DNA from 4 places in the Arthrobacter sp. CDRTa11 genome. Region 3 is predicted to be linked to each of the others. Evidence: riboswitches for the same ligand, from Rfam matches in the RefSeq annotation. Region 3 holds a riboswitch; each other region holds the start of a gene.

Region 1 (3,281 bases), 340 kb from region 3:
CCCAGCACCACGTTCTGGAGCCTGGCAACAGTTTCCGGCACCGTCCGCGGATCCTCTTGGCAGAGCACAACGTCCGCAGGCGCGCCCTCGGAGATGCCGTCCGCCCCCAGCCAGCTCCGGGCACTCCAGCAGGCGGCGTCGAGGGCGGAAGCCATGGGAAGTCCGGCTTCATGGAGCGCCAGGATCTCGTCCGCGATCCGCCCGTGCCTGATGACGCTTCCGGCATCGGTGCCCGCATAAATCCGGACCCCGGCCTCAAAAGCCTCAAGCACCCGCTCTGCCCTTCGCTCCCAGAGTGCCCGCATATGGGCGGCATACCGCGGAAACCTTGCTTCAGCCTGGTCAGCGATCCCCGGGAAGGTGGCGATGTTGATGAGTGTGGGCACGATGGGGACGCCCTGTTCTACGAACCTGGGGAGGTGCCGTGGCAGCAGCCCGGTGGCGTGCTCAACACAGTCGATCCCTGCATCCAGCATGTGGTCCAGGGTCTCTTCTGCGAAGCAGTGCGCTGTCACCCGGGCGCCCTCGTCGTGGGCTGCCTCAACGGCATCCCTGACGACGGCGGGAGGGAACGACGCCGCCAGGTCACCCGCACCACGGTCGATCCAGTCCGCCACCAGCTTGACCCAGCCATCGCCGGCACGTGCCTGCTTGCGGACCGCCTCAACAAGCCCGCCGGGCTCCACTTCGACGGCGAAGTTCCGCAGGTAGCGGCCTGTCCGTGCAATGTGGCGGCCTGCCCGGAGGATCCTGGGCATGCCTGGCTTGCCCTGCAGCCAGCGGGTATCACTGACGGCGCCGGCATCCCTGACCAGGAGTGTCCCGGCGTCGCTGTCGGTGCGGGCCTGTTCTTCGGCAACTTCGTCCGCCACGGCACCGCCCCCGCCCAGGCCGATATGGCAGTGCGCGTCCACAAAACCTGGCAGCACCCAGCCTGAGAGGACCCTGTCCGGAGCCCTCTGGGGACGGTGGAAGGTCAGCCTGCCATCCACCGACCACAATCCGCGGCGTTCCTGGCCCGGTCCCGTGAGAACGGTTCCACTGAATTTAATGACTCCGGCCATGGCCTAGAGTTCCCTCCTCATCGTGAGCCGCGGAGCCAGGGCATCAAGCCCGAGTCGCTTTTCGTGGGCCCGCAGAGCGGCAAGGCCGGGCCCTGAAGCCGGGAATTCCACGAAGCCGCACCTGGCGTAGAACGGGGCATTAAAGGGGACGTCAGCGAAGGTACACAGCGTCATCGCTTTGAACCCCCGGCGCCGTGCTTCATCTGCGGCGGCTTCAACCAATGCCCTGCCGAGGCCCCGCCTGCCAGCTGCCGGGTGGACCGAAAGCTGCTCGAGATGAGCCAGGCCGTCCACCACATCGACCCGGGCGAATCCAGCAGGCGGACGTCCCGATACCAGGACAAAGAGCGAACCTAGGGCCGGGGTTGGCTGCGGCGCCGGGAGCAGAACTCCGCCCAGCGCGTCCTGAAGCTGTGCGTCCGCTGCGGCTTCCAGCTGTGGCAAGCAACCCAGATCGGCTGGCTCCGCAGGTCTGATCCGGGGTGCCTCATTCGAGTCAGTCACGCCGTCAGGCTAGCACCGGGCATGTGACAACGTCCTCCCGCGCAGGCTGTGGTAGCTTCATCTTGACCACACGGGTGCCCTTGCAAGGGCTGAGATCGGGCTAACGCAGCCTGCGACCGTTGAACCTGTCCGGGTAATGCCGGCGAAGGAAGTGAGTATTCTCGTGAATACGCAAGAAAAACTGCTGCCCCCTGCCCAAAATGAAACTGCCGGCACTGAAAAGGGAGACCAATCCCGGCACGCTGACACACAGTCGCTGAAGTCGCATTCGCTGGCTTTCATCAAGGACGAGGCCTCGGGAATCCAGGTTCCCGTGACGGAGATTGCCCTGGAGCCCTCTCCGAACGGCCAGGCGAACAGCCCGTTCAGGATCTACCGGACCGCCGGCCCGGGCAGCGATCCGGTGGTTGGGCTGGCGCCGTTCCGCTCTCCATGGATCAACGAACGGGGCGACACCGAGCCGTACAGCGGCCGGGAGCGGAACCTGCTCGACGACGGCCGTTCCGCCGTGCGCCGCGGAGCAGCTTCGGCGGAGTGGAAGGGAGCGCAGCCCGAGCCCCGCCGCGCCGTCGCCGGCCGGACGGTGACCCAGATGCATTACGCAAAACAGGGCACCATCACTCCAGAGATGCGGTTCATCGCCCTCCGCGAGAACTGCGATGTGGAGCTGGTGCGCAGCGAGGTCGCGGCCGGACGCGCGATTATCCCCAACAACATCAACCATCCGGAGTCCGAGCCGATGATCATCGGCAAGGCCTTCCTGGTGAAGATCAACGCCAACATCGGCAACTCGGCCGTCACCAGTTCCATCGCTGAGGAGGTGGACAAGCTGCAGTGGGCCACCCAGTGGGGGGCCGACACCGTAATGGACCTGTCCACCGGGGATGACATCCACACCACCCGCGAATGGATCATCCGCAACTCTCCGGTCCCGATCGGCACGGTGCCCATCTACCAGGCGCTGGAAAAGGTCAACGGTGAAGCGAATGCACTGACCTGGGAGATCTTCCGCGACACCGTCATCGAGCAGTGCGAACAGGGGGTGGACTACATGACCATCCACGCCGGGGTTCTGCTGCGGTACGTTCCCCTGACCGCCAACCGCGTAACCGGGATCGTGTCCCGCGGCGGTGCCATTATGGCGGGCTGGTGCCTGGCACACCATCAGGAGAACTTCCTCTACACCCACTTTGACGAGCTCTGTGAGATTTTCGCGAAGTACGACGTCGCGTTCTCCCTTGGCGACGGCCTGCGGCCGGGAGCGACGGCGGACGCCAACGACGCGGCGCAGTTTGCCGAACTGGACACCCTGGCGGAGCTGACCCAGCGGGCCTGGGAGTTCGACGTGCAGGTGATGGTGGAAGGCCCCGGCCATGTGCCGTTCCACCTGGTCCGCGAGAATGTGGAACGCCAGCAGGAACTCTGCAAGGGCGCACCGTTCTATACCCTTGGCCCCTTGGTCACTGACGTTGCCCCTGGCTATGACCACATCACCTCAGCCATCGGCGCCACGGAAATTGCCCGCTACGGAACGGCGATGCTCTGCTACGTCACGCCCAAGGAGCACCTGGGCCTGCCCAACAAGGACGACGTCAAGACCGGCGTGATCACCTACAAGATCGCGGCCCACGCAGCCGACCTCGCCAAAGGACACCCGGGCGCCCATGAACGGGACGATGCCCTGTCCAAAGCCAGGTTCGAGTTCCGTTGGCG
Region 2 (3,281 bases), 1.2 Mb from region 3:
GCCGCGGCTCAGCTCCACAGTGGCAGAAACTTTTCCGCGGACAGGGGCCAACAGCCCGGCGAGCGTCAGCGCGAACGTGGATTTCCCGGAGCCGTTGGGGCCCGTCACGGTCAGCGCGCGCCCCTCGCGGACCTGCGCGGAAATCCCCTGCTGGACCGGCACCGGCGCAATGGTCGTGAAGCCGCGGCGGCGGGGCCGTTCGCGGGACACTGCCAGTTCCTCGGCGGCCAGCAGAAGTCCGCCCGAACCCGGCGAACTACGGGCCCGCGTGGCAGGGACGTAGCCGGGCACCCAGACGCCGGCGCCGGCCAGCATGTCCCGGGCATCTGCAAGCACCTGGTCCGGAGGCCCGTCCAGCAGGACTGCGGACGCCGAGTCAGATCCCGGCTGCAGCACCACAATCCGGTCCACCAGGTCTTTCCAGACGGAAACGCGGTGCTCCACCACCACCAGGGTGGCGCCGGTCTTATCCAGGCAGCGGCCCACCGCGTCCCGGACCTCCAGTACCCCGTCGGGATCCAGGTTTGCGGTCGGTTCGTCCAGCAGGATCAGCCCCGGCCGCATAGCCAGGATGCCGGCCAGCGCGAGGCGCTGCTTCTGCCCGCCGGACAGGGCCGACGTCGGGTGGTCCAGCGGCAGCCCGCCGGAAGCCTGCCCGGCTGAATCCTGCCCGCCGGAACCCCGGAGCCCCACGTCCTCAAGTGCTTCATGGACGCGCCGCCAGATCTCTTTCCGGGGCACCGCCAGGTTCTCGGCGCCAAAGGCGACGTCGTCACCAAGCCGGGAGAGCACCACCTGCGTTTCCGGATCCTGCTGCATCAGCCCGGCCCGGCCCCGCCGCTCCCGCGGAGCCGAACCGTCAATGAGCAGCGAACCCGACTCGTCGGCGTCGTCCTCTTCATCCCCCAGCACACCGGCGAGGGCGTGCAGGAGCGTGGACTTGCCTGCGCCGGAGGGGCCCAGGAGCAGGACCCGCTCGCCGGGGCCGATCTCCAGATCGAGTCCCCGGACGGCGGGTGTGGAGCGGCCGGCGTGCCGCCAGCCCCAGCCCCGGGCGGAAACTGAAGCGGGCCGCGCAGCTGAAGCGCCGGCGTCGGGAGCTGTCATTAGTTGAAGACGGGCTCCGAAGCGGCCTTGCGGGAGGCGAAGGAGCTCAGGACGCCGGTCTTGGCCAGGCCGCGGGTGGCGATCCAGGACAGGGCGCCGGCGATGATGGCGCCGGAGAGGGTGCAGAACAGGATGTAGGCCAGCTTGTCGCCGGCTTCATAGGTGACGTTCCAGCCCCACGGCATAAAGGAGTCGTTGAGGCCGCAGAAGAGCCCGGCGGCGGCACCGGCCAGCAGCGCGGCGATGAGGTTGAACTTCTGGTGCAGGAACGACTTGAACTTGAAGTTGCCGTAGACGAGCAGGAAGAACACCAGTTCGGCGCCCAGGCCCTGCAGGAGTCCGGAGATCAGCACCGTGGCGCCGTACTGCGATCCCATGATGAGCTCGCCCGTGGCGGCCACGGTTTCGCAGAAGATGGCAGCGCCCGGTTTGCGGATAATGAGCATGCCGAGTACAGCCGGGATCATCCAGCCACCGGCGATCAGGCCGGTCAGCGGCGGGTAGACGGCGTTCATGGGGGCGGAGACAATTCCGGCGCCCTGGGACCAGGCCCAGAAGATCACGCCGCCGGTGATGGCGATGAGGGCGGCCACCACGATGTCCACCACACGCCAGGTGTTGCCGGTCTTCTTGATTGTTGCAGTTGTCATAATGGTCCTCCTGAGGAACAGGAGGGGAAAGTGCACCCCGGCGCGCGGCATCGGCCGCCCTGCCGGACACTTCGAGAACTCGACTCCCTTGCGCCGGTACTAACCGGATCAGGTTCGAGGGTCTGCGGCTGTCCGCACTCTCAGCGCCCACCTGCGGTTCCCTGGCAAAGCCAGTGATGCCCGACGGCGGCGCTCCCCTGTCGTAAATAAATCTGCCCTTGTGGGCGTGGTCCAGTTTACACCGCGGGCGGGGTAGATTGTGGGCCATGACTGCCGAATCCTCCCCTGTGACAGTGTTTGATCCCGACTCCGCCGTTAGCCAGCCGGAAGGATCGCTCGAGGCGCTGATTTCCCGGATCGAGGCCGAGATCAGTGAGCTGCAGTTCCCGCGATTCACCAGGGACGATTCCCTCAACCTCGGACTGCTCCTGGTGGAACTGGGCAAGGGCCGGCGGTTGCCCATCGCCATCGATATCACCAAGGGCGAACAGGTCCTTTTCCACGTGGCCCTGGACGGGGCCACACCCGACAACGAACATTGGATCCGGGCGAAGCAGCGCACGGCCGCCCGCTATGAGGTCCCGTCCCTGCTGGTGGGGCTCCGCGGACGGCGGCACGGCGGCCGGATCGAGGACCAGGGCTGGTTCGACGAGTCCCGGTACGCCGCGCACGGCGGCTCCTTCCCGCTGTATGTGGCCGGTGTGGGCGCGGTGGCCACCGTCACGGTGTCCGGGTTGCCCCAGCAGCAGGACCACGACCTGGTGGTCGAGGCTCTGCGGGAAATCCTTGCGTCGATGCAGCCGAAGTAGCCTCGGGGCAGTTCCGCACTCCTAATATTCCTCGCCAAATGACTCTTTGAGCAGGTCATTCATGTCAAACAGGTCTTCAAGGGGTGCCGTCGTTTCCCTCAACGGCTGGTCTGATCCGCCACCGCAGTTCTCTACCGACTTTGAGTACTGCTCCCGGCCGGAGTCCCGGACCATGATCCTTGAACCAGTGCCGCCCGCGCAGCCCGGTTTTGGTGTGCGCATGTTGTGGGTGCGCCGGGGCAGGGTTTCCGCCGACTCAAGGACCTTGGCCCATGTTTCAGCCGGCATCGCGGCTGTTTCCTGGCGAAGCACGTCCCCGTAGGAGTCAACAGTGATGCTGGCTTCCGTCTCCGAAGCTTTGATGACGTAGCTGCGGTGATAAGGGGGCGGGACGGAACTATCGCGGAAGCTGTACTCCACGGTGGTCTGCGCCGCGTCCAGGTCGAGGCTGGCGGGTTCTGCGCATCCCGTGGCAGCTCCAATGAAGATGGCAGCAACAACAATGAATGTCATACGGCGACGCATGAATCCCCCTTCGGTGGCCGTGCCATCAGCTTAGCGTCCGGCACACGGGGGCTGAGCCCTGCCATGGCTTTGCGGGTATGGCGCACTCCCTCCATTTCCAATGTATCGCCCGGGGTGGGGCTTGCCGCAAGGCCTGGTCGGGGCAGGATAATCGCAGAGGCTTCGACAAGGAGAACGGGAGTACGGCTAT
Region 3 (3,281 bases):
ATGCTGCTGGTTTCTGTCATGGTGTCAGCCTCCCTGGACTGCTGTGACCAGTTCCACGTCATCACCGTCGGCGAGCGCCGTGACGTACCACTGGCTTCGGGGTACTACTTCTGAATTGTGCGCCACGGCCACGCCGAGCTTCTTACCGTCCGTCGCCTGGCCGTCGGCCGCCAGCGGCCGGCCGGTGATTTGGCTGACAAGGGTGGTGATGGATGCGCCGTCGGACACGGCGTGCTGCAAGCCGTTGAGGGTGATGTTCATACTGATTCCTTTTCTTGGTCGATGGCAGCTTCTGGGCCGATCGCGTCATTCGCGTGAACCTGCGCGGCAACGGAAACGGGCGCGGAAAACCTGGCCGGGCTGAAGGGCAGCCAGCGCGGATCCGATGTGCCGTCCATCAGGTCCCGGCAGATCACGGCAGCGGCGGGGGCTAGGAGTACTCCATGCCGGAAGAAACCGGTGGCGATGATCAGCCCACCGATGTGTTCTGGGCGTCCCGGTACGTTGACCCGGCCCAGCAGCGGAGCATTGTCCGGTGTCGCGGGGCGGGCCCTGGCTGTCATTTCCACAAGTTCCAGCTCGGCCACCGCCGGCACCAGGACCTGGGCGTCACGCAGCAACTGGTAGACGCCGCCGGCGGAGACAGCGCCATCGCCGGCATCGGACAGGGAATCCTCGCGCTGGGTTGCCCCGATCACCACTGTGCCATCCTGCCGCGGGACGATGTACACGGGCACGCCCCGGACCAGCCCGCGGATGGTGGACGTCACCAGCGGCCGGACATGTGGGGGGACGGCAAGCCTGAGGATGTCGCCATACACCGGCCGGAGGGGCAGGCGCAGGCCCTGGGGCAGGTTTGACAGGGATCCAGCCTGCAGCCCGTTCGCCACTACGGTTTCGCCGGCCAGCACCGTGCCGCCATCCGCCAGCAGCACTCCGCTGACGTTCCCGTCCTTCCAGAGGAGCGATGTGGCCTTTTGGGCAACCGCGAACCCTTCGCCCGCCCCTTCGACGGCGGTTCCGGAACCTGGCCGGTGTGCAGCCAGGACTAGCCGCAGGCACGCCAGGAGCTTCCGTGGATCAACCTGGTGGTCGGCGGGGATGTCCAGTGCGCAGGAAATGGCCGGGCTGAGGAAGGCCTCCCGGGTCCTCGCCTCCCGGACGGTGAGGGGTTCCACGTGCAGTCCGCTGGCCTGCTGGACCGTTCGGAGGTCCATCAGTGCCCGGCGGTCCGCCGCATCCGCGCCGACGGCGATGGTCGGCGTCGGCATATAGCCCGGGTCCAGGGCCGCCAACCGGGCGAGATCCGCCGCAAAGGCGGGCCACAGGGCTGACGATTCAAGCATCAGCTCCAGGAGGTCCTCCTCCTGGTAATGCAGTTCGCTCACCGGCGCCAGCATGCCGGCAGCCGCCCAGCTGGCCCCCGATCCGGGGGCGTCGTCGATGACCACCACGGACCGGCCGGAGCGCCTCGCTTCCCACGCGATGCCGTGGCCTATGACTCCGCCACCGATCACTGCAACATCTGCACGCAGCACAGCAGGCGGTGCAGCGGGTGCAGGACCCCGGGCAGTTCGGGATGGGGGGATCATGGTTTCCTTCCCTACGCCGGTACTAGCCGGATCAGGTCAAGCGGTCGGCTCTGACGCCCTCTCAGCCCGGCGCTTTATGACAGCTGCCGCGGGCTCCCGCAGTACCAGGCCAGTTTAGAGGAACTACGCTGGTTTCCATGAATACCGCCCTTTCCAACAGCACTGCCTCCAACAGCACGGCAATTTCCAGCGCACCAGGCACCGCACCCGCCGCAGACACCGCCGGCGGCTTCAGCAGCGCGCGGCTGTACCTGTGCACGGACGCACGCCGGGACAAGGGCGATTTCGCCGATTTTGTGGATGCGGCGTTTTCCGGCGGCGTTGACATCATCCAGCTTCGAGACAAGTCCATCGAGGCGGCGGAGGAACTGGAACTCCTGGAGGTGCTGAAGGCGGCGGCCCGCCGCCACGGCCGGCTCTGGGCAGTCAACGACCGTGCGGACGTCGCCCTGCTGTCCGAAGCCCCCGTTTTCCACATCGGGCAGAAGGACCTCCCGCTGGCATCAGCGCGCCTGCTCCTCGGGGACCGGGTCATCGGACTGTCCACCCACAGCACCGGGCAGATTGACGCCGCCATCAGCGCTGGCGCCGCCGCCGCGGGCACAGGCAAAGAGACGGCAGTCCAGCAGGCAGGCACCGAAGCCCCCTTTGCGGCGGGGCTGGATTATTTCTGCGTAGGACCCGTCTGGGCCACTCCCACCAAACCCGGCAGGGCCGCCGTCGGCCTTGACCTTGTGTCTTACGCAGCGCGTGCCGTCAGCGACGCCGGCTCCGTCCCTGGTGCCCGGCCGGTGCCCTGGTTCGCCATTGGCGGCATTGACCTTGGCAATGTTGAACAGGTTGTCCAGGCCGGCGCCAGCAGGGTGGTGGTGGTCCGCGCCATCACCGATGCCCCGGACCCGGCTGAGGCTGCGGGTGCCCTGGTTCGCGCCTTGGATGCAGGGGTGTCCTGAGCCCCGTTTGAGCCCTGCCTGGGCCTTTATCGGCGCATCGTCCGCGCCGTCACCACCCGTTGAGGGCCTGTTGCGTGCACTCAAGGCCAAAATCGGGCTAACCTGAATTTCGTGTCACATCATCGCCTGGCTCCCAACGTCCACGAGCTGACAAACGCCCTCGCGGAGGCCCTGAGCGCGCTGCGGACCGAGCTGGAACTGCCTGGTCCCTACCCCGAGGAAGCAGTGCGGGACGCGGAGGCGGCCGTGGCTGCACTGGAGCTGCCGGCAGTTGACCTGACCGACGTGGAGTTCCTGACCGTTGATCCGGAGTCGTCCACGGACCTTGACCAGGCACTGTTCATCGAGCGCGCCGGTGATGGCTACCGGGTCCTGTACGCGATCGCTGACGTTCCTGCCTTTGTGATCCCGGGCGGCCCCCTGGATGCCGAGACCCGCCGCCGGGGGCAGACGTTCTATGCCCCGGACGGGCGGATTCCGCTGCACCCGGAGATCATCAGCGAACAGGCCGGCAGCCTCCTCGCGGGCCAGCTGTGTGCCGCCTTCGTATGGGACTTCGAGCTTGATCACGCAGCCAATGTCGTTTCGGTGGGTTTGCGCCGGGCCCGGATGCGCAGCCGCGCCAAACTCAGTTACAAGGGCGCCCAGGCGGAGATCGACGCCGGAACGGCCTCCCCCGTCCTGCAGCTCCTCAAGGAGGTGGGGCTCAAGCGGGTTGAGTTGGAGCGCATGCGCG
Region 4 (3,281 bases), 440 kb from region 3:
TGGTGGGCCGGCTGGAAAAGTGGACCAAGGATCAGGACATCTTCGCGGCCTGGCGGATCGATGAGCAGATTCACAAGGCACTGGACCGCAAGGTGTTCCTGCCGTCGGGCGGTTCCCTGGTGATCGACCGCACTGAAGCCATGACAGTGGTGGACGTCAACACCGGCAAGTTCACCGGCAGCGGCGGAAACCTTGAGGAAACCGTCACCAAGAACAACCTGGAAGCGGCCGAGGAAGTTGTCCGCCAGCTCAGGCTCCGCGACATCGGTGGCATCATCGTCATCGACTTCATCGACATGGTGCTGGAGTCCAACAGGGACCTGGTGCTGCGCCGGATGGTGGAGTGCCTGGGCCGCGACCGTACCAAGCACCAGGTGGCCGAGGTCACCTCGCTGGGCCTTGTCCAGATGACCCGCAAGCGGATGGGTACAGGGCTTCTCGAAGTCTTCGGAGAGCAGTGCGAGGTCTGTGCCGGCCGCGGCATCGTCACCCACGATGATCCCGTGGAGCACCGCCGGGCCAACATTGTTGCCGCCGAGCACCACGTACAGCGCTCTGACAGCCGCCCGGACGCCCAGCGCCCGGAACGGACGGACGCCCAGCGGACCGAAAACCAGCCGGGCGCACGTCCGGACCGCAAACGGCGCCGCGGACGGGGAGGCCAGCCGCTGGACGTGGCTCCGGCTGCACCCATCCAGATCCACACGGTCCACCCCGATCCCAGCGACGCCGAGCGCCATGCCAAGGCTGAGGCCACCAGGGCGGCTCTTGCCAACATTGCGGCCGCAGCACACGCGGCGCACCTGCACGACGACGAGGCGGCCCAGGCTGCCGCCCGCGGAGTTCAGGCACAGGCCTCCCCGGAAGCAGAGCAGGCCACGCCTGCTGCAGTGCCCGAGCGGCACCAGCCTGACACGTCAGGCCGACCTGCGGCCGTGCTGACATTCGGCGGTGAGCAGGTGGTGCTGCCGTTCGTGGAGCACGCCGAGGACCAGGCACAGAAGCCGGCGCTGACACTGGACCGCCTGGCTGAGGCATTCGCCCACCTGGGCGAGCCCGCTCCGGCAGAGGAACGCCTGCAGGCTGCCCTTCCGCAGGCGGAGCCCGAACGTGTCCAGGCGGAGCAGGCCGGGCGTGAGCAGGCCGGGCGTGAGCAGGCCGGACGTGAGCAGATCCAGGCGGGACGTCCTGCCCGCCAGCCGGAGCCCGCGGTGGAGGAGAAGGACTACTCCGACCACACGGCTGAGCAGTCACGCTCCCGCCGCCCGCGCCGTAACAGGAGCGCCAGCCGTGCCCAGGGTGCTGCCAACGCCACCTCGGTGGAACACCACGAAGGTACGCACACAGCGCCGGAAGGACACTCGCATTCGGCCAAGGCCCCGGAGCCGGCGAAGGTTGCCACGGGGGACCGGACGGCCGGAGCCGAGGCTCCGATCATTTTGGGCGTAGGAGTGCCGGCGTCGGAACTCTAACAGCAGGGTTCTAAGAGCAGGAGCTGCTGGCAGCAGGAGCTTTGCTCGGCGGAGCCGCGCTGTCGGGATGCCCGGCTGGGCCGTGATTTCTCACGGCCCAGCCGGGCATTCGCCTTTAAGGCACTCGCCTTTTATGGCACTAGCCTTTATCTGGCATGCGTTCTTAACAGGGGGCTGCAGTCGGGGGTATCCACGGAGGGAACAGCACTGGACGCAGCCCCGGCGTCACCTTTAACAGGGATTCCACCCAAAAACGCTACGCTGGGTGACTGACACGGGGTGCCGCGCAGAAGGCCGGCTGAGATCCACACCCGTTGAACCTGTCCGGCTAGCACCGGCGAAGGGATGTCTTCTTTGTCGTCAACATCAGTCCTGCCTCCAGCAGCGCCCGCATCAGCAACAGCAACATCAACGCAATCCACCCTGACGCAGCCCCAAGCGGCCGGCGTCCTGCGGGACATCCCACGCGTCCTGTCCATCGCCGGTTCCGATCCCTCCGGCGGCGCCGGCATCCAGGCCGACCTGAAAAGCATTGCGGCCCACGGCGGCTACGGCATGGCTGCCATCACCGCCCTCACCGTCCAAAACACCCAGGGTGTCCGTGCCGTGCACGTTCCCCCGGCCTCGTTCCTGGCCCGGCAGCTGGATGCCATCAGCGACGACATCACCGTTGATGCGGTCAAGATCGGCATGCTCGGTGATGCCGACGTGATGACTGCTGTGCGCAGCTGGCTGGTGAAGGTGCGCCCCGCCGTCGTCGTCCTGGATCCTGTGATGGTGGCCACCAGCGGGGACCGGCTGCTCGCCGAATCGGCTGAGGCTGCGCTTCAGGGGCTTTTACCGCTGGCGGACCTGATCACCCCGAACCTGGCGGAACTGGCGATACTTCTTGGCGAGCCGCAGGCGGGAAGCTGGCCCGAGGCGCTGGAGCAGGGCCGGCGGCTGGCCGCCGCCACGGGTGCCACGGTCCTGGTCAAGGGCGGCCATCTCGACGGCGGCGATTGTCCGGATGCCCTGGTCAACACCGGGGGAGTGCTCTCTGAGGAAGTGGTCGTAGTGCCAGGGGCAAGGATCCGCACCCGCAACAGCCACGGCACCGGCTGTTCGCTGTCCTCGGCAATGGCTACCACGCAGGCACGGCTGGGCGATTGGGAAGCCTCCCTGCGCCAGGTGAAGCCTTGGCTTGCCGCCGCGCTGGAGGCTTCCGCCGAGCTCGAGGTTGGATCGGGCAACGGGCCCATCCATCATTTCCATCACGTTCAGCAACCACAGCCGGGGCCGGCAGATGCCGGACGGACACCTCCGGCGCCGGGGGACTTCGCCGACGTCCTGTGGGCAGCAGCGGCGCCGGACCTTGAGGCCATCTACGGACTCGAGTTCATCCAGGACCTTGCAGACGGCAGCCTGGCCGAAAAGCACTTCGCCTACTATCTCGCCCAGGACGCCACGTACCTGAACGGCTATTCCCGGGTGCTCGCCCGTGCCAGCGCCCTGGCCCCCACCGAGGCGGAGCAGCTGTTCTGGGCCAGGTCTGCCCAGCAGTGCCTGGAGGTTGAGTCCGAGTTGCACCGCAGCTGGCTCAGCACCAGGACCACGGAGACGGTCCTGGGTCCTGTCACCAAGTCTTATGTCGATCATCTGCTCGCTGCCTCGGCTTCAGGCAGTTATGCGGTGCTGGTGGCCGCAGTGCTTCCGTGCTTCTGGCTGTATGCGGAGGTGGGCAAAACGCTTCACGCAGAATTCCTGGCAGCGGGCGAACCGGCTGCCCACCCGTACGCCGCCTGGCTGCGGACCTACGCCGACGAAGAC

What was found. Region 3 has a riboswitch for thiamine pyrophosphate ahead of thiO (glycine oxidase ThiO). Riboswitches for the same ligand answer to the same signal wherever they lie in the genome.
Region 1: another riboswitch for thiamine pyrophosphate. It lies ahead of thiC (phosphomethylpyrimidine synthase ThiC); the one in region 3 lies ahead of thiO (glycine oxidase ThiO).
Region 2: another riboswitch for thiamine pyrophosphate. It lies ahead of F8G81_RS21985 (ECF transporter S component); the one in region 3 lies ahead of thiO (glycine oxidase ThiO).
Region 4: another riboswitch for thiamine pyrophosphate. It lies ahead of F8G81_RS14245 (bifunctional hydroxymethylpyrimidine kinase/phosphomethylpyrimidine kinase); the one in region 3 lies ahead of thiO (glycine oxidase ThiO).

Annotation. Positions count from the first base shown of each region.
Region 1 covers NZ_CP044532.1:3,260,788-3,264,068, forward strand. Annotated here, with positions in the region: gene F8G81_RS14710 (amidohydrolase family protein) at 1-1,064, opposite strand, end outside; gene F8G81_RS14715 (GNAT family N-acetyltransferase) at 1,068-1,568, opposite strand; TPP riboswitch at 1,629-1,736, shown strand; gene thiC (phosphomethylpyrimidine synthase ThiC) at 1,732-3,281, shown strand, end outside.
Region 2 covers NZ_CP044532.1:4,810,666-4,813,946, forward strand. Annotated here, with positions in the region: gene F8G81_RS21980 (ABC transporter ATP-binding protein) at 1-1,107, opposite strand, end outside; gene F8G81_RS21985 (ECF transporter S component) at 1,107-1,757, opposite strand; TPP riboswitch at 1,825-1,966, opposite strand; gene F8G81_RS21990 (heme-degrading domain-containing protein) at 2,024-2,566, shown strand; gene F8G81_RS21995 (hypothetical protein) at 2,588-3,091, opposite strand; gene F8G81_RS22000 (FAD-dependent monooxygenase) at 3,280-3,281, shown strand, end outside.
Region 3 covers NZ_CP044532.1:3,603,745-3,607,025, forward strand. Annotated here, with positions in the region: gene F8G81_RS16205 (thiazole synthase) at 1-20, opposite strand, end outside; gene thiS (sulfur carrier protein ThiS) at 25-261, opposite strand; gene thiO (glycine oxidase ThiO) at 258-1,592, opposite strand; TPP riboswitch at 1,584-1,702, opposite strand; gene F8G81_RS16220 (thiamine phosphate synthase) at 1,730-2,545, shown strand; gene F8G81_RS16225 (RNB domain-containing ribonuclease) at 2,657-3,281, shown strand, end outside.
Region 4 covers NZ_CP044532.1:3,166,596-3,169,876, reverse strand. Annotated here, with positions in the region: gene F8G81_RS14250 (Rne/Rng family ribonuclease) at 1-1,472, shown strand, start outside; TPP riboswitch at 1,738-1,835, shown strand; gene F8G81_RS14245 (bifunctional hydroxymethylpyrimidine kinase/phosphomethylpyrimidine kinase) at 1,818-3,281, shown strand, end outside.